Regions from separate parts of the Streptomyces sp. BI87 genome, predicted to be linked through region 1. Evidence: riboswitches for the same ligand, from Rfam matches in the RefSeq annotation. Region 1 holds a riboswitch; each other region holds the start of a gene.
What was found. A riboswitch is a leader RNA that binds a small molecule or an ion and turns the genes downstream of it on or off. The one in region 1 is predicted to bind cyclic di-AMP.
Positions count from the first base shown of each region.

Region 2: linked by a shared signal. The riboswitch ahead of OIM89_RS19160 (C40 family peptidase) and the one ahead of OIM89_RS15945 (M23 family metallopeptidase) in region 1 are both predicted to bind cyclic di-AMP.
Region 3: linked by a shared signal. The riboswitch ahead of OIM89_RS02865 (LysM peptidoglycan-binding domain-containing M23 family metallopeptidase) and the one ahead of OIM89_RS15945 (M23 family metallopeptidase) in region 1 are both predicted to bind cyclic di-AMP.

Region 1 is NZ_CP110079.1:3,610,512-3,616,491, forward strand. It holds gene OIM89_RS15920 (ATP-dependent Clp protease ATP-binding subunit) at 1-476, opposite strand, end outside; gene OIM89_RS15925 (TerD family protein) at 838-1,413, shown strand; gene OIM89_RS15930 (GlsB/YeaQ/YmgE family stress response membrane protein) at 1,731-2,006, shown strand; tRNA gene OIM89_RS15935 (tRNA-Met) at 2,110-2,183, shown strand; gene OIM89_RS15940 (PP2C family protein-serine/threonine phosphatase) at 2,383-3,573, shown strand; cyclic di-AMP (ydaO/yuaA leader) riboswitch at 3,847-3,983, shown strand; gene OIM89_RS15945 (M23 family metallopeptidase) at 3,995-5,062, shown strand; gene OIM89_RS15950 (aldo/keto reductase) at 5,341-5,980, shown strand, end outside.
Region 2 is NZ_CP110079.1:4,294,561-4,300,540, forward strand. It holds gene OIM89_RS19150 (hypothetical protein) at 1-93, shown strand, start outside; gene OIM89_RS19155 (DIP1984 family protein) at 417-890, opposite strand; gene OIM89_RS19160 (C40 family peptidase) at 984-2,165, opposite strand; cyclic di-AMP (ydaO/yuaA leader) riboswitch at 2,173-2,330, opposite strand; gene pcrA (DNA helicase PcrA) at 2,623-5,145, shown strand; gene OIM89_RS19170 (dihydrofolate reductase family protein) at 5,174-5,770, opposite strand; gene OIM89_RS19175 (glutaminase) at 5,957-5,980, shown strand, end outside.
Region 3 is NZ_CP110079.1:678,773-684,752, forward strand. It holds gene OIM89_RS02850 (TIGR03086 family metal-binding protein) at 1-241, opposite strand, end outside; gene OIM89_RS02855 (bifunctional phosphatase PAP2/diacylglycerol kinase family protein) at 364-1,887, shown strand; gene OIM89_RS02860 (methyltransferase domain-containing protein) at 2,037-2,852, shown strand; cyclic di-AMP (ydaO/yuaA leader) riboswitch at 3,224-3,403, shown strand; gene OIM89_RS02865 (LysM peptidoglycan-binding domain-containing M23 family metallopeptidase) at 3,405-4,349, shown strand; gene OIM89_RS02870 (alpha/beta fold hydrolase) at 4,451-5,335, opposite strand; gene OIM89_RS02875 (TetR/AcrR family transcriptional regulator) at 5,381-5,980, shown strand.

The DNA of each region.
Region 1 (5,980 bases):
CCGGCGCCGGAGTTCGGGTCGTCCAGCAGCGCGCCGAGGATGTGCTCCGGCCCGATGTAGGAGACGTCCGCCGCCTGCGAGCGGGCGTGGGCCGCGATGAGCACGCGCTTGGCCGCGGGTGTGAGACCAGGTTCGGCCGAAGGCGTACGGCTCTCGCCGGGCAGCGCCTGCTCGATGGCGGAGGCGAGCTTGTCGGGGTCGACCCCGGCCCTGGCCAGCAGCGAACGGGACGGTTCGACCTGGGTGCACGCCCACAGCAGGTGCTCGGTGTCGAGGTCCTCCGAGCCGTCCTCCTCGGCCTTGGCGGTGGCGCGGCCGAGCAGGTCGCGGGCGGACTCGGTGAGCAGGCGGCCGATGGGAACCCGCTGGACGGCGGGCGGGGAGGCGCCGGGAGTCATCCCGAAGAAACGGTTCAGCAGGTCGGAGAAGGGGTCGGGGCCGGGGCCCCCGAAGGACCCGAAGGACGACAGCGACATGGTGGGGCCTCCGCGGAGGTGCTCTGGCTGATGGCTTTTCCGTCGATTGGCGACTTTTCCACTAAAACAAAGGGTGACGGGATGCGCCTGTTGGGCAGAGAGGACGTGGGGGCCGCGGCGGAACGGAGGGGGCACCGGGGCTACTTCTACATGCGTGTAGAGATGAGGTAGATTCGACGGCGTCGGCGCCGCCACCCACGGCGCCCGGCGCAGGCGTGGCGGCTGCGAGTCGTACGACGGCACGCGGCCGGTCCCCCAGTCCGGCCGTCGCACCCCGCCCGCCCGCACCCGGTGGCCGCGAGGCGCCGCGGGCGCGGGACCCGGTACGAGCACGCAGGACGAACCGCAGAAGGAGAAGACCGTGGGCGTTTCCCTGGCAAAGGGCGGCAATGTCTCTCTCAGCAAGGAAGCCCCCGGGCTGACCGCGGTCCTTGTCGGGCTCGGCTGGGACGTCCGCACGACGACCGGCACCGACTACGACCTCGACGCCAGCGCCCTGCTCTGCGACGAGTCCGGCAAGGTCCTCTCCGACCAGCACTTCATCTTCTACAACAACCTGACCAGCCCCGACGGCTCCGTCGAGCACACCGGTGACAACCTCACCGGTGAGGGCGACGGCGACGACGAGGCCGTCAAGGTCAACCTCGTCGCGGTCCCGCCGCAGGTCACCCGCATCGTCTTCCCCGTCTCCATCCACGACGCGGAGTCCCGCGGCCAGAGCTTCGGCCAGGTCCGGAACGCCTTCATCCGCGTGGTGAACCAGGCGGGCGGCGCCGAGATCGCGCGGTACGACCTCACCGAGGACGCCTCCACCGAGACCGCCATGGTCTTCGGCGAGCTCTACCGCCACGGCGCCGAGTGGAAGTTCCGCGCGGTCGGCCAGGGCTACGCCTCCGGCCTGGCCGGGATCGCCCAGGACTTCGGCGTCAACGTCTGACCCACCCCCCGAACACCCGTCGCCCGGCCGGCAACCCAATCCCCCGGGCGGGCGACGGGCTTTTCCCGACCCCTTCTCCGTGCTCCTGTGGGCGCGGGGAGGGGGCGTCTTCGTGTCGGGCGGGAACGTACGCCTGTCGCCCATACGCCCCGTACGCCCATGGCGTACGCCCGGTGGCCGGCGCGGGCACAGGACCGCCTGATTCTGCGCGGGAGGGGACTGGCCCGTCGCCGCCCGGGCACACGTGCGACAAGGGGCCGACGCGCTCGTCGCCGGTCCGCCGCAGGCACGGCACGAGTAAACGAGAGGCGTGTCCCATGGAGATATCCGGGATCATCAGCGCGATCGTCATCGGCATCGTCATCGGTGTCCTGGGACGCCTGGTCGTCCCCGGCCGCCAGCGCATCGGCCTGCTGCTGACCATCGTCGTCGGCATCGTGGCGGCGCTCGTCGGCACCTTCCTCGCCGCCCAGTTCGGCCTCGCCGACACCGGGGGCGTCGACTGGGCCGAGTGGGGCATCCAGATCGCGCTGGCCGCGATCGGTGTGTTCGCCCTGGACCGGGTCGCGGGCGGACGCGGACGACGCCGGTGACCGAGTCCCGGGCCTCCGTCCGCCGCGCCGGGGCGGAGGCCCACCCTCCGGAGCGGGCGTGGCGCGAGGAGCCTTCTGGATGGCGTATAGTTGATTTCACCGACGCGGGGTGGAGCAGCTCGGTAGCTCGCTGGGCTCATAACCCAGAGGTCGCAGGTTCAAATCCTGTCCCCGCTACTGAAGGCCAGGGCCCGGATTCCTTTCGAGGAATCCGGGCCTTCGTCGTGTGTGCGCTGCCTGTGCCGGTACTCGTTCGGACGCTGTCCGCTCGCCGCCGCACGGGGTGGGCGGAAGCATGGGGGAAGCGCTGACGCGGAAGCGGGCGTGTCCGGGCCGGGCCGACCGGGGGCCGGCCGAAGGATCAGGAGACAGGCTGGTGGGGAAACGCGGCGAGCACGCGGAGAAGGAGACGGGCCGGCCGGCCGCCCGGAAGGCCCCGGCGAGGAAGCGGGGCGCACCCGGGCAGGAGATCCTCGGCACCTACAAGGGCGACCGGCACACGGGGGGCCGGTCCCGGACGCTGATGCGCCTGCTGCCCGTGGTGCTGATCGTCGCCGGGGTCATCTTCGACGAGGCCGCGCCGCCCCGCTTCAACGCCAGTCCGCTCTACGCCGCGGCGCCGCTGATCGCCGCGCCGTTCTTCTCGCTCCTCGGCACCGTGCTGACCGGGGTCCTCGCGCTGGCTGTGGTGGTGCTCCTCCAGTGGCAGACCGGGACGCTGGGCGGGGTGGACTCGACCACCGAGCTGCTCACCATCCTCACCTGCGTCCTCCTCGCCGTGCTCAGCAACCGCTTGGTCAGCCGCAGCGGCGAACAGCTCGCCACCGCCCGCAGCATCGCCGAGGCCGCCCAGCGCGCGGTGCTGCCCATCCCCGCCGAGCGGATCGGCGGCTTCGACATCGCCGCCCGCTACGAGGCCGCCCAGGCCGACGCCCTCATCGGCGGCGACCTCTACGCCGTCCAGGAGACCCCGCACGGGGTGCGGCTGCTCGTCGGCGACGTGCGGGGCAAGGGGCTCGGCGCGGTGGAGGCGGTCGCGGTGGTCATCGGTGCGTTCCGGGAGGCCGCCGAGCAGGAGTCGAGCCTGGAGAAGGTGGCCCAGCGGCTCGAACGCGCCCTCGCCCGCGAGGGGGTGCGGCGGGAAGGGCTGGACCAGTTCGAGGGGTTCACCACCGCGCTGCTGGCGGAGATCCCGCCCGGGCAGTCCGTCGTCCGCACGGTCAACCGGGGCCATCCCGAGCCGCTGCTGCTCCACGGCGACGGAGACGTGCGGGTGCTGGTGCCGAGCCAGCCGGCGCTCCCGCTCGGCATGGGAGACCTCGGGGTGTGGCCGGACCGGTCGGACGCGACACCGTTCCCCTCCGGCGCCACCCTGCTGCTCTTCACCGACGGGCTGACGGAGGCGCGGGACCGGAACGGGGTCTTCTACGACCCTGCGTCGCGGCTGACGGGGCGTCGTTTCGAGGCGCCCGACCACCTGCTGGAGACGCTCTCCCGGGAGGTTCGTGCGCACACCGGTTGCGGACCGCAGGACGACATGGCGCTGCTGGCGCTCCGCCGGCCCTGAGGAGTCCGGACTCCGGCCGGAGTCGCTTGCCCGCTGCCGATGCCGTCACCGAGGGTGAGTGAGTAAGCGCTCCCCGCATAACAACTGACATACCGTCAGCTGATCCTGTGGTGGTTCTGTGCAGGCAACTCGCCCGAATCCGCCCCTCGGTGCCCCGGTACGTCCGGGCCCCGGGGTCCAACGATCATCCGGAACAGCTTGGAATCCAGGCCGGGTGTCTATTAACGTTCGATAACGCAGCGCGGTTGTCCCGGCCGTCACCCGAGACGGCTCCGCGCGCACGCGCCGAATCCCGTAGGGAACCGGGGAACCACTCCTTGGGGTGAATCGGACGCCTTTCGAGGCGGCCGTAGGAGACCTTCCTGCTCCGAACCCGTCAGCTAACCCGGTAGGCGAGAAGGAAGGAAAGGAGAGCGCCCGCGTGGCGTCGAACCGTCCTGCCCCTGAGGCCCTGTTCGTGCCGAACGACGAGGACCCGGTCACCGGTCCCACGGCTTACGGACCCGCCGGGGGACCCTGGGAGGAATGGAATCCCACCGAGGAGTCCATCCGTCCCGTCCGCGGCCGGCACCGTGTCGCGAAGCAGCGCGGCGGTGGCCTGGCCCGCTCCTCCACCGTCCTCGGCGTCGGCGTCATCGCCGCGGTGGGCGCCGGCGGTATCGCCACCGCCAAGGAGAAGCCCCCGGTCTCCATCTCGCTCCCCGACCTCTCCTCCGTCAAGGCGTCCCTCCCCGACGCCGATTCGCTGCCGGGCGTCGGCAGCCTGCTCGGCTCCGACAAGGAGTCCGACACGCAGGTGACGGCCAGCCCGCTCACCGGCGCCGGGGTCACCGTCGCCGACACCGAGCAGGGCACCACCGACGCCGGCGAGGCGCTGCGGGCGCGCATCATCCAGCAGGCCGAGCACCAGCAGGACCAGGCGGACCAGAGCGCGGCCCGCGCGGCTGAGCAGGCCGCCGCCGAGCAGGCCGTGGCCGAGGCCGCGAAGGTCCAGGAGGCCGCCGAGAAGAAGCTGGCCGAGGCGGAGCGGAAGAAGGCCGAGGAGAAGCGGAAGAAGGAGGAGGCCGAGCGCCTCGCCAAGCTCGCCGCCAGCTTCTCGCTCCCCACCACCTCGTACACCCTGACCTCGACCTACGGTCAGGCGGGTGCCATGTGGTCCTCCGGCTACCACACCGGGCTCGACTTCGCCGCCCCCACCGGGACCCCGCTGAAGGCGATCCACTCCGGCACCATCAAGGAAGCGGGCTGGGCCGGTTCGTACGGCTACCGCACCATCCTGGAGCTGGAGGACGGTACCGAACTCTGGTACTCCCACCAGTCCTCGATGTCCGTCAGCGCCGGGCAGAAGGTCACCACCGGCGACGTGATCGGCCGTGTCGGTGCCACCGGCAACGTCACCGGGCCCCACCTCCACCTGGAGATCCACCCGGGTGGCGGCGACGGCGTCGACCCGCTCAGCTGGCTGCGGGGCAAGGGCCTCAACATCTGAGACCGGTCTGTACCGTGCCCGCCCGCCGTCATGGCGGGCGGGTTCGCGGTGGGCCGGAACCCGGGCCGGACGCACGCCTGTTGCTCTCCCCTCTTCTCCTGCCGTGCCCGTGTGCCGCCGTGTGCGCCACGTGGCTCCCGCCCGCGCCGTGTCACGGTTCGGGTGGCCGAACTCCGGCGGTCCTGGCGGCTACCCCCCGACGTCAGGGCCGCCGGATCTGTTCGCGCGGGCATGCCTCGGCCAGGAATGGGCGAGCGGGCCGTTTTGTTGATCTCCCCATGACTTCTCTCCGCCCTCTCGGCAATTCTGATCTCGACGTCTTCCCGCTCGCTCTCGGCGGTAACGTCTTCGGCTGGACCGCGGACGAGGCGCAGTCCTTCGCCGTCCTCGACGCCTACGCCGCCGCGGGCGGCAACTTCATCGACAGCGCGGACACGTACTCCTCCTGGGTGCCGGGGAACGAGGGCGGTGAGTCCGAGACGGTGATCGGCAAGTGGCTCGCCTCGCGCGGCAACCGGGACGAGATCGTCGTCGCCACCAAGGTCGGCAGCCACCCGCAGTTCAAGGGGCTCTCCGCCCCCAACGTGAAGGCGGCGGCCGAGGAGTCGCTGCGACGACTCGGCACCGACCGGATCGACCTGTACTACACCCACTTCGACGACCCCTCCGTGCCGGTCGAGGAGATCGTCACCGCCCTCGACGACCTGGTGAAGGCGGGCAAGGTCCGCGCCGTCGCCGCCTCCAACATCAGCCCCGAACGCCTCCAGGAATCCCTGGACGTCGCCGACCGCGAGGGCCTGGCCCGGTACGTCGCGCTCCAGCCCCATTACAACCTCGTCTCCCGCGACACCTACGAAGGCCCGCTCCAGCAGGTGGCGTCCCGCGCGGGCCTCGCCGCGGTGCCGTACTACGCGCTGG
Region 2 (5,980 bases), 680 kb from region 1:
AAACGCGACGACGAGAAGGTCGACAAGGGCGTCTTCGGCGCCGTCGGCGGCCTGACCGTCCTCAACATCTTCATCGCCACCCTCTGGACCTGACCCCGCCGCCCACCGGACACCACGCGGGCCGCGGCACACACGGCGAAGGCCGGGTTCCCCACCGTCGAGAACGACGTTGAGGAACCCGGCCTTCGCCGTGCGCGGCCGGGCCGCGCGACGTGGAGAGCCCCGAACCCGCCCTCGCCGTCCGAATCTGCACGCGGTGATGTGCTGTGCGCGGTGCGCCGTCACCTGTGCGTGGTGCTGGGCTGCACTGTCGAGGGGGAATCGAACCCCGCGTCGCCCTTCACGCGCCAGGAGGCGGACCGGAACCGCCGGCCCTCGGTTGTGCACGCCTCCGAACGGCTACCTGCTGCTCCACGTCACGGGACCAGGTCCGCCTCCCAGTTGGCGCGCTGGACACGGACGTCCAGCTGCCGCAGGTCCCGGGCGACGAGGTCGGCCCGCTCCCGCAGCTCGGCCACGGGCAGGGCCGAGAGCATGAGCAGCTCGGACCGCAGCTGCCGCCCGTACCCGCCCCGGCCACCACTGCCCGCGGCCGCGTCGGCCGCCGCCGTGAGCGTGGCGTGGCGCAGCCGCAGCACGTCCCGGCGGGCCAGCGCGTCGGTGAGGGTGCCGTCCGGGCCCAGCTCCACGGTGGCGTTGGTCCGGTTGATACGCCGGATCAGCGCCTCCAGGGTGTCCAGCACCTCGTCGGCCTCGGCGAGCAGCCGCGCCGCGTCCTCGGCCGGGGTCTCCCCCTCCTGGTAGCGCGCGCTCGCCTCGACGCGTGAACGCAGCTGCTCCACGCGCCGGACCGCCGCCGCCCGTTCCGCCAGTGCCTCCGCGAGCTTCACCGGCCCCCCCTCCCGTGTCGGCCGCGACGGACGCCGCGGACCGGTCCGACAGTAGGACGGCCGTGCTCGCGGTCGCCACGGAATTTCCGCCGGTCAGGCCGGCCGCACCACGCTGTGGATCGGCATGTAGTAGATCGACTCGACCCGGACGTTCGCCCCGGGCTTCGGGGCGTGGATCATCTCGCCGCCGCCGATGTAGATGCCGACGTGGCTGATGTCGTCGTAGAAGAAGACCAGGTCACCGGGTTGGGCGGAGTCCACGGAGACCTTCTGGCCGACGCCGACCTGGTCCCAGGTGGTGCGGGGCAGCGAGATGCCGGCGGTCCTCCAGGCGGCCTGGGTGAGGCCGGAGCAGTCGAAGGAGTCGGGCCCGGCCGCGCCCCAGACGTACGGCTTGCCCATCTGGGCGCGGGCGAAGGCGATGACCTTCTCGGCCTTGGCCGCGTACGAGGAGTCGGGGGCCGTGGAGCCGCCGCCGGAGCCGGTGCCCGTGCCGGAACCGGAGCCCGGGCCGGAGCCCGAGCCGGACTCCTCGCGCTCCTTCTCCTCGGCCGCCTCGCGGGCCTTGCGCTCCGCCTCCTCCTTCTCGGCGCGCTCCTTCGCCTTCCGCTCCGCCTCGGCCTGCTTCTTCCGCTCGATCTCGGCCAGCCGCTCCTTCTCCTCGGCGGTCAGCTCGGAGAGCAGGGTGCGGGCCTCGGTGAGCTTGCCCTGCACCTCGCGCTTGCTGTCCTTGAGGGCGCGCTGCGACTCGGTGAGGCTCTCCAGCTGGCGTGCGGCCCTGGCGCGCTCGCGGCCCGCCTCGGCCTGCTGGGTCTGGTAGTCGTCGATGACCGCCTTCTGGCGCTGGGTGAGGCGGTTCATCAGCTGGTTCTGGTCGAACCAGCTCTGCGGGTCGTCGGCGAGCAGCAGGGTGGCGGTCTCGGAGACGCCGCCGCTGCGGTACTGGGCGGCGGCGAAGGCGCCCAGCTCGCCCCGGGCGGCGTTCAGCTTGTCGGCCCGCTTGGCGACCCCGTCCAGCAGCTTGTCGACCTTGGCGCGCTGGGTCCTGGTCCGCTCCTGGGCCGCGTTGTACTTCTGGGTCGCCGTGCCCGCCTCGCGGTAGAGCCGGTCCACCTTCTTCTGCACCTCCTCCAGGGAGGGCTTGGCCGCCGGACGCTGCGGGGCCGCCTGCGCGGTCTGGGAGAGCAGGGCCACCGAGGTCAGGGCGGCGGTGGTGAGGCCGAGGGCACCGGCGGTGCGGTGGCGCGGGGCACGAGGCTTGCGATGCGACGCCAAGGCGTGCGACTCCTTCCGTGGACCGCCTGCCGGGTTAGCTGTCGGGTTCGGGCGTACGGAAGGCTGCCCTACGGTTCGGATCAGAACCGATTCACCCCGGTGGTGCGCGGTGGGTCCCCGGCTCCGGGGCCCGTGGGGGCGGACCGGATTCGGCAGGGGGCGGTGCGCTCCGGCGCGAGTCGCCGGCGGGGGACGAACCGACCCGGCGAGCACGCTAGCCAACTCGTGTGGTGCCTGTGAAGGTTGGTGAGCGATATGCCCGATACATTTTCGTTATCTTGTCGGTGAACGGTCGAAAAGCAGCTCCGGGCGGCGGTTCGTGTGACCTGGCGCACGCTCCCTCGTACGTCCCCGCGTGCGTCCCCCGTGTCCGGTACGTCACGTCCCCCGAGGTCAGGGCTCCGGTCGCCGGAAGGGCGGCCCGGTTGTCGGCGCGGCGGCCTAGACTCGGTAGGCGATGAGCAGCCTCTTTGACGACAGCTTCCTGGCCGACCTCCAGTCCTCGGCGCCCTCTGCCCGGCTCGGTGACGAGCCGCCGCCCCCGCCCGAGGAGGAGGCACCGGAGGAGATCCCGGCCGACCTGTTCGGCGGGAAGTTCGACGCGCCCGCGGACCGGGACGCGTACTACCGGGACGGCGCCCCGCGTCCCGCCGTCGATCCGGCCGCCCTGCTCGACGGGCTCAACGACGAGCAGCGCGCCGCCGTCGTCCACAGCGGGTCGCCGCTGCTCATCGTCGCCGGAGCCGGTTCCGGCAAGACCCGCGTGCTCACCCACCGCATCGCCCACCTGCTCGGCGAGCGCGGTGTGCACCCGGGCCAGATCCTCGCGATCACCTTCACCAACAAGGCCGCGGGCGAGATGAAGGAGCGCGTGGAGGAGCTGGTCGGCCCGCGCGCCAACGCCATGTGGGTCTCCACCTTCCACAGCGCCTGCGTGCGCATCCTGCGCCGCGAGTCGAAGCACCTCGGCTTCACCTCGTCGTTCTCGATCTACGACGCGGCCGACTCCAAGCGGCTGATGGCCCTGGTCTGCCGCGACCTCGACCTCGACCCGAAGCGCTTCCCGCCGAAGTCCTTCACCGCCAAGGTCTCGAACCTCAAGAACGAGCTGGTCGACCCCGAGGACTTCGCCGCCCAGGCCGCCGACGGTTTCGAGAAGACGCTGGCGCAGGCGTACACGATGTACCAGTCGCGGCTGCGCGAGGCCAACGCGCTCGACTTCGACGACATCATCATGACCACGGTCCACCTGCTTCAGGCGTTCCCGGACGTCGCCGACCACTACCGGCGCCGCTTCCGGCATGTCCTGGTCGACGAGTACCAGGACACCAACCACGCCCAGTACTCCCTGGTCAGGGAGTTGGTCGGCACCCCGGCCGACCGCCCGGCGGACGTCCCCGAGGGCGCCGAGTCCGACCACGACCCGCTCCACCCGGCCCCCGAGCCGGCCGAGCTGTGCGTGGTGGGCGACGCCGATCAGTCGATCTACGCCTTCCGCGGCGCCACGATCCGCAACATCCTCCAGTTCGAGGAGGACTACCCGAACGCCACCACGATCCTCCTGGAACGGAACTACCGCTCCACCCAGACCATCCTCACCGCGGCCAACGCCGTCATCGAGCGGAACGAGAACCGCCGCCCGAAGAACCTCTGGACCGACGCCGGGGCGGGCGCCGGCATCACCGGGTACGTCGCGGACACCGAGCACGACGAGGCCCAGTTCGTCGCCGAGGAGATCGACCGGCTGACCGACGCGGGCGACGCCAAGGCGGGCGACATCGCGGTCTTCTACCGCACCAACGCCCAGTCCCGTGTCTTCGAGGAGATCTTCATCCGGGTCGGCCTGCCCTACAAGGTCGTCGGCGGCGTCCGCTTCTACGAGCGCAAGGAGGTCCGCGACGTCCTCGCCTACCTGCGTGTCCTCGCCAACCCGGAGGACAGCGTCTCCCTGCGCCGCATCCTCAACACCCCTAAGCGCGGCATCGGCGACCGCGCCGAGGCGATGATCGACGCCCTCTCGCAGCGCGAGCGGGTCAGCTTCCCGCAGGCCCTGCGCCGCGTCGACGAGGCGTACGGCATGGCGGCCCGCTCGGCCAACGCCGTCAAGCGGTTCAACACGCTGATGGAGGAGCTGCGCACGGTGGTCGAGTCCGGCGCCGGGCCCGCCACCGTCCTGGAGGCGGTCATGGAGCGCACCGGCTACCTCGCCGAACTCCAGGCCTCCACCGACCCGCAGGACGAGACTCGCATCGAGAACCTCCAGGAACTGGCCGCCGTGGCCCTGGAGTTCGAGCAGGACCGCAGCGAGGAGGAGGGCGCGGGCACGCTCCCCGAGTTCCTGGAGCAGGTCGCCCTGGTCGCCGACTCCGACCAGATCCCCGACGAGGACGAGGACGGCTCCGGCGTCATCACCCTGATGACCCTGCACACCGCCAAGGGCCTCGAATTCCCCGTCGTCTTCCTCACCGGCATGGAGGACGGCGTCTTCCCGCACATGCGCGCCCTCGGCCAGACCAAGGAGCTGGAGGAGGAGCGGCGCCTCGCCTACGTCGGCATCACCCGCGCCCGTGAGCGGCTCTACCTCACCCGCGCCGCCATGCGCAGCGCCTGGGGCCAGCCCTCGTACAACCCGCCCTCCCGCTTCCTGGAGGAGATCCCCGAGCAGCACCTGAAGTGGAAGCGGACCGGGGCCATCGGCGCCCCGGCCGCCGCGAGCCCGCGCGGCCCGGCCGGTTCCGTCGCCTCCTCGCTCTCCTCCTCCACCCGCGCCAAGGGCGCCCCGGCCTTCGCCACCCGGCGCGCCGCCGAGCAGCCGGTGGTCGCGCTGGCCGTCGGTGACCGCGTCACCCACGACCAGTTCGGCCTGGGCACGGTCGTCGGCGTCAAGGGCGCGGGCTCGGCCGCCGAGGCCACCGTCGACTTCGGCGGCGAGAAGCCCAAGCGGCTGCTGCTGCGGTACGCGCCGGTCGAGAAGCTGTAGCGGGACCTGGCCCCGGACCCGTACCGGGTCAGTCCTCGTGCGGGACCCGGTACGTGCAGACGTTGACGCCGGCGGGGCTGGTCGTGGTGGAGACCAGCTCCAGCGGGCGCTTGCCGCCGTCCGCCGGGTAGAGCGACTTGCCGCCGCCGAGCAGCACCGGCATGACGATCAGCTGCAGCTCGTCGGCCAGCCCCTCGGCGAGGAGCGTCCGGGCCAGTGAGGGGCTGCCCAGCACGAGGAGGTCGCGCCCCTCGCCCGCGCGCAGCTCGCGGATGCGGTCCAGCGCCTTGTCCCCGGCGAGCAGCGTGCTGTTGTTCCAGGTCAGGTCGGCCTCGCCGAGCGTGCCGGAGACCACGTACTTGCGGATCGCGTTCATCCGGTCGGCGAACGGGTCGTCCTTCTGCTGCGGCCAGGCCGCCGCCATCCCCTGCCAGGTGCGGCGGCCGTAGAGCAGGGCGTCGGCCTGCTCCAGCACGGAGTCCCAGGCGCCGCCGACGATCTCCGGGTCGAAGTAGGGGCCCGACCAGCCGCCGTGGGCGAAGCCGCCGTCGGTGTCCTCCGCGGCGCCGCCGGGCGCCTGGACGACGCCGTCGAGGCTGACGAACTCGGTGATGACGATGCGCATGGCGGAAGCTCCCCAGGGTCGGCGCGTACAGCGTTCCCGTACACGGTGCGGCAGGACAGACCCGTGGGGCGGCAGGAAATCATCGCGTCGCGCCCTCCTTTCCGCCCAGGCTTCGCCCAGACTGGGCGGGCGCGGTCCCGAGGCGGCCGGAGGGGCACGCCGGGCGGCCGCCGGGAGGAGCGAGCCGTGCGGTCACCGATCCCCGAGTAC
Region 3 (5,980 bases), 2.9 Mb from region 1:
GATCGCCGTCGAGGGCGTCACCGACCGACTCCATCGTCTCGCCGGCCAGCAGCGGCGGCGCCCAGAGCTGTTCGGAGACCAGGTGGGCGACGAGGTCGCGGACGTTCCAGTCGGTGCAGGGCGTGGGGTGGTCCCACTGGTCGTCGAGGATGTCGTGGACCCGCCGGTCGAACAGGTCCAGCGCGGCCGCGTGCGCCGCGAGGAGTTCGGAGTGGCTGGGGGTGCTCGTCTCGGAGGACATGGGGCCCATTCTCACCCCGCGCGGGCGCGTACGCCGGGGGCGGGCGCCCGTTCCGGTGACGGGCGCGCCCGCCGTCGCGCGCCGTCGCGGGTGAGCGGGGCGCGCGGGGGTACCCGTGCCGCATGCGTCCTGACCCAGTGAACTCCCTGCCCGCCCGGCTGCGCCCCGAGGTGGCCGCCGTGTTCGCACCGGAGCCCCCGGCTTCCCTGGCCGCCCGGCTGGTCGCGCTGGACCGCACCGTCTTCGAGGCGGTCGCGGCACGCCGCTGGCCCGGCGCCGACCGGGTGCTGCCGAAGCTGAGCCGCAGCGCCAACCACGGCCTGCTCTGGGGCGCGATCGCGGCGGGGCTCGCGGTGACCGGTTCGCCGCGCGCCCGCCGTGCGGCGGTGCGGGGGCTCGCCTCGCTCGGGCTGGCCTCGGCGACCATCAACACGCTCGGCAAGCGGACGGTGCGGCGGCAGCGTCCGGGGCTGGAGTCGGTGCCGCTGATACGGCAGCTGAAGCGGCAGCCGATCACCTCGTCGTTCCCCTCGGGCCACGCGGCCTCGGCGGCGGCCTTCGCGACCGGGGTCGCGATGGAGTCCCGGGGCCTGGGCGCGGCGGTGGCCCCGCTGGCGGCGGCGGTCGCCGTCTCCCGCGTCCACACCGGCGCGCACTACCCGGGGGACGTGCTGGCCGGGGCGGCACTGGGTGCGGGCGCCGCCTTCGCCGTGCGCGGCCTGGTGCCGACCCGGGACCAGCTCCCCTCGCCCGGCCGCCCGCTGGTGGACGTACCGGCGCTGCCCCGGGGCCACGGCCTGGTCATGGTGGTGAACCAGGGCGCCGGTACGCCCGACAAGGCGCGGGTGCTGCGCGAGCTGCTGCCCGAGGCCGAGGTGGTGGAGTGCGAGGGCGACGGGCTGGTGGCGGAACTGGAGAAGGCGGCGGGCCACGCGCTGGCCCTCGGCATCTGCGGCGGCGACGGCTCGGTGAACGCGGCGGCCGGGGTGGCGCTGCACCGCGGGCTGCCGCTGGCGGTGCTGCCGGGCGGCACCCTCAACCACTTCGCGTACGACCTCGGGATAGAGGACCCGAAGGAGCTGTGCCGGGCGGTGGAGACGGGCGACGCGGTCGCGGTCGACGTGGGCCGCTTCCGTTCCGGGGAGCGGACCGGGTACTTCCTCAACACTTTCAGCCTCGGGGTCTACCCGGAGCTGGTCCGGGAGCGGGAGCGCTGGTCGGGACGGGTCGGCGGGCGGCTCGCGGACGTGGTGGCGGCGGCCCGGGTACGGCGCCGGGACCATCCGCTGGAGGCGGTGGTGGAGGGTGAGCGGCGCCCCCTGTGGCTGCTCTTCGCGGGCAACTGCACCTACCGCCGGATGGGGCTGACCGGCGGGCGCCGGGCCGACCTGGCCGACGGCCTGATCGACGTCCGCGCGGTGCACGGCGGGCGCGGCCCCGGGTTCCGGCTGATGGCGGCGGCCCTGGCGGGCCCGCTGACCCGCTCGCCCTTCCACGCGGCGGTACGGGTCCAGCGGCTGCGGATCGACGGGATCACCCCGGGCACGCCGCTGGCCTTCGACGGCGAGGTGACCGACGCGGGCCCGAACCTGCGACTGGACAAGCTCCACGAGGGGCTGCGGGTGTACCGCCCGCTCACCCTCTGATCGCGCGTCAGCCCGGCGGCCCGCATGGTGAGACGGGGGTCTCATCATGCGGGCCGCCGCGTGTACGGTCGCGACACCGGGAACGGTCGCGCCACTCCGCCGCCGGCATCCGGACCGCCGCCCACCCCGCCGCCGCGAGGAGACCGCCCGTGCCCACCGATCCCGCCGCCGTCGTCTACACCCACGGCCACCACGAGTCCGTCCTGCGCTCCCACACCTGGCGCACCGCAGCCAACTCGGCCGGGTACCTCCTGCCCTCACTGGAGCCGCACCACCGCGCCCTGGACGTGGGGTGCGGCCCGGGAACGATCACCGCCGACCTCGCCGCCCTGGTCCCGCAGGGGCACGTCACCGGGATCGACAGCGCCGGGGAGATCCTGGACACGGCCCGCTCGGCCGCCGCCGGACGCTCCCTGGTCAACACCACCTTCCGCACCGGCGACGTCCAGGCACTCCCCTTCCCCGACGCCTCCTTCGACGTGGTCCACGCCCACCAGGTGCTCCAGCACCTCGGCGACCCGGTGGGCGCCCTGCGCGAGATGCGCCGGGTCTGCGTGCCGGGCGGCCTGGTCGCCGTACGGGACGCGGACTACGCGGCGATGACCTGGTACCCGGCGAACCCGGGGCTCGACGCGTGGCTTGAGCTGTACCGGTCGGTGGCGCGGGCGGGCGGCGGCGAGCCGGACGCGGGGCGGCGACTGCGGGCGTGGGCCCTGACGGCCGGGTTCACCGAGGTCACGGCGGCCGCCTCGGCCTGGTGCTACGCCGACGAGGAGGAACGGGCCTGGTGGGGCGGGCTGTGGGCGGACCGGACGACGGCCTCCGGGTACGCGGAGCGGGCGGCCGGCCTCGGGTACGCGGACCGGGCGGAGCTGGAACGGATCGCGGCGGCCTGGCGGCAGTGGGCGACGGCACCCGACGGCTGGTTCGCGGTGCTCCACGGGGAGCTGCTCTGCCGCGCCTGAGCGGAGCGGACCGGGGCCCGCACCTGACCGAGGTGACAGAGCGTCACCCTTATGCGGCTCCTACACCACCCCACATTGGGGACAAATGGGGCATCAAGCTGCATATGCATCAATTGCCGCCGCGCCGGAGGCCGTTGTGCCTGCCCCGTGAGCAGCGTCATAGCCGTCACGGTCCGTGGCAGCCGCCGCGAGCCGGGGCACAACGCCCGCCACGCCCGGAAAGATCGCGAGTCTACGGAGGGTGACCGCCCTCGGAACAAAGGATCAAGAAAGCGACTTCCTGGGCGCGGACGCTGCTTGTTCGCGGGAGTCGGGCTCGTCTACGGTCACCGTCATTCCGGATGGACCGCCGAATCCTGCCGCCGTCCGGTATCCGCACATCGACCCTTCCACGGCAGGAGCGGGGGACCCAGGTAAGCCGCCGGAACCGGGAGCAGCGCGCCGCGCACGCCACCGGCCCCGGCTAGGGGTGAAGCCGCGCCACACGGCGCGGCCGGGCAGCTCCAGCCCGAACCCGACAGCTCACCTCGCAGGCGCCGGAGAGGAACCTTCATGCCCGCCAAGGGGAAGCACCGCCGTACCAGGACCATGCGCATAGCCCGCACGCTGGCCGTAGCCGGCTCGGGCAGCGCCGCTCTGGCCCTGCCGCTGATGGGCGCCGCCCACGCACAGGCCGCCGAGAAGTCGGCGCCGGAGTCCGTCGCCGTCCAGCAGGCCGTCGCCGCCGCTCAGCAGCAGGCGCCGAAGAACGCCGCCGCCGACGCCGAGACCTACGAGGTCGTCGTCGGTGACTACCTGGCCAAGATCGCCGACGAGCAGCACGTCGACGGTGGCTGGGAGCAGCTCTACCAGGACAACCGTGAGGTCGTCGGCTCCAACCCGAACCTGATCCGCCCGGGCATGAAGCTCTCGGTGGACGGCACCGCCGCCGAGGCCCCGAAGCCCGCCCCGGCCAAGCCGCAGAGCGCGCCGAAGCCGGCCGCGCCCAAGGCCGACTCCGGCGCCTCGGCCGCGCAGAAGACCGAGACCGCGCCGAAGCCGGCCGCCCCGGCCAAGCCGGAGGCCGAGCAGGCCGAGCAGCCCGCCGTCTCCGGCGACTGGGTCCGCCCGGTCGAGGCGTCCGCCTCCACCGCGTACCGCGCCTCCGGCGGCAGCTGGTCCTCCGGCTACCACACCGGTGTCGACTTCTCCGCCTCCTCGGGCACCTCCGTCAAGGCCATCGGCGCCGGCACCGTCGTCTCCGCCGGCTGGAGCGGCTCGTACGGCAACGAGGTCGTCATCAAGCACGCCGACGGCAAGTACTCCCAGTACGCCCACCTGTCGTCGCTCTCGGTCTCGTCCGGCCAGAGCGTCACGCCGGGCCAGCAGATCGGCCTCTCCGGCTCGACCGGCAACTCCACCGGCCCGCACCTGCACTTCGAGGTCCGCACCGGCCCGAGCTACGGCTCGGACATCGACCCGCTGGCCTACCTGCGCGGTCACGGCGTCTCCGTCTGACGCACCCCGGCACCGCCGGGTCTCTCCTCACCACCGGCCGGGGCCGGAGCCGGGCACACACCGCCCGGCTCCGGCCCCGGCCGCGTGCGTGCCGCCACCCCCTACCGCCCGGCCGCCATCTTGAGGATGCGTTCGGCGACCAGGGCGGGCCGGTCCGTGGGCAGCGCGTGGCCCGCGCCGGGCACGATCTCCACCTCGGCGGTGTCCACCAGCGCGCCGACCCGGGCGGCCACCTCGCGCGCGTCGTGCAGGGCGCTGCGCTCACCGAGCAGGAAGAGCGCGGGCGCGGTCAGCCGGCCCAGTTCCTCGTCGGTCAGGGCCCGGGCGGCGGGCAGCGCGCGGCGGAACCCGACCCCGGCGCGACCCAGCCGCATCAGCTCCGTGTCCAGGATCGCGGTGTTGCCCACCAGCCCGGCCAGGCGCGGACGGAGGGCACGCGGCGCCAGGCCGGCCAGTCCGCCGGCGATCAGCCAGGCGTAGAAGCGCCGGCCGGGGTCGGCGAATCCGGCCGGGTCGAGGAGGGTCAGGGTGGCGGTCCGGCCGGGGTGGTGGATCTGGTGGTTCAGCGCCAGCCAGCCGCCGTAGGAGCAGCCGACCACGTGGGCCGCGCTCGCCTCCAGGCCGTCGAGCACCTCCTCCAGCCAGGCCGCGCCGTCCCGCCCGTCGGCGACCGGCGCGGTCTGCGTGCTCGCTCCGGCCTCGCCGATCGTGTCGACGGCGATCACCGTGCGGTGGGCGGCCAGCGCCTCGACGTACCCGTGCCACATCAGGGAGTTGCCGCCCGCGCCGGGCAGCAGGACGATCGGCTCGGCGCTCGCCGGGCCCACACGCAGGACCCGGGTGGTGCCGAAGGAGGTGGACACGTCGACGGCGGTGCGCGGACCGGGCCAGACCTGGTCGAGGACGTACGCGTGAACCGCGCGGTACCGCTCTGCCGCCTTGTCGCTCTTGAACTCGCCCATGCTCATGGTACAGATGTACCACAACCTTGGTACACCTGTACCACAACCGGAAGGGGAGGGGGCGGCGTCATGCCGGTCGACCACGAGGAACGCAGGAAGCAGATCGCCGAGGCACTGCTGCGCATCGCCGACACCGAGGGACTCCAGTCGGCGAGCATGCGGGCGGTCGCCGCCGAGGCGGGAGTCTCCCTGCGGCTGGTGCAGTACTACTTCACGACCAAGCAGGCCCTGCTGCTGGACGCGCTGGCCCGCCTCGGCACCCAGCTCCAGGCACGGATGGACCGGTTCGTCCGGGCGGCCGGCACCCCGCCAACACCGCGCTCCACCGTGACGGCGATCCTGACCAGCATCCTGCCGACCGACGCCGAGAGCCGCCGCATCACCCGCACCTACGCGGCCTACTACACGCTGGTCCTGGGCGATCCGGCACTGGAGAAGCAGGCAACGGCCCAGCCCGACCTGCTGGAGGGGTTCCTCGCCCGGCAGATCGGCACGGCCCAGCAGGCAGGGGAGGTCGCCCCGGAGCGGGACCCGGTGATGACGGCGGCCGGGCTGCTCGCCATGGTCAACGGGCTGGGCTCCGGCGTGCTGGGCGGACAGCGCACCGGGGACGCGGCGCTCGCCGTCCTCACCCACCACCTGGACGAGTTGTTCGGGGGGCCTCGATGA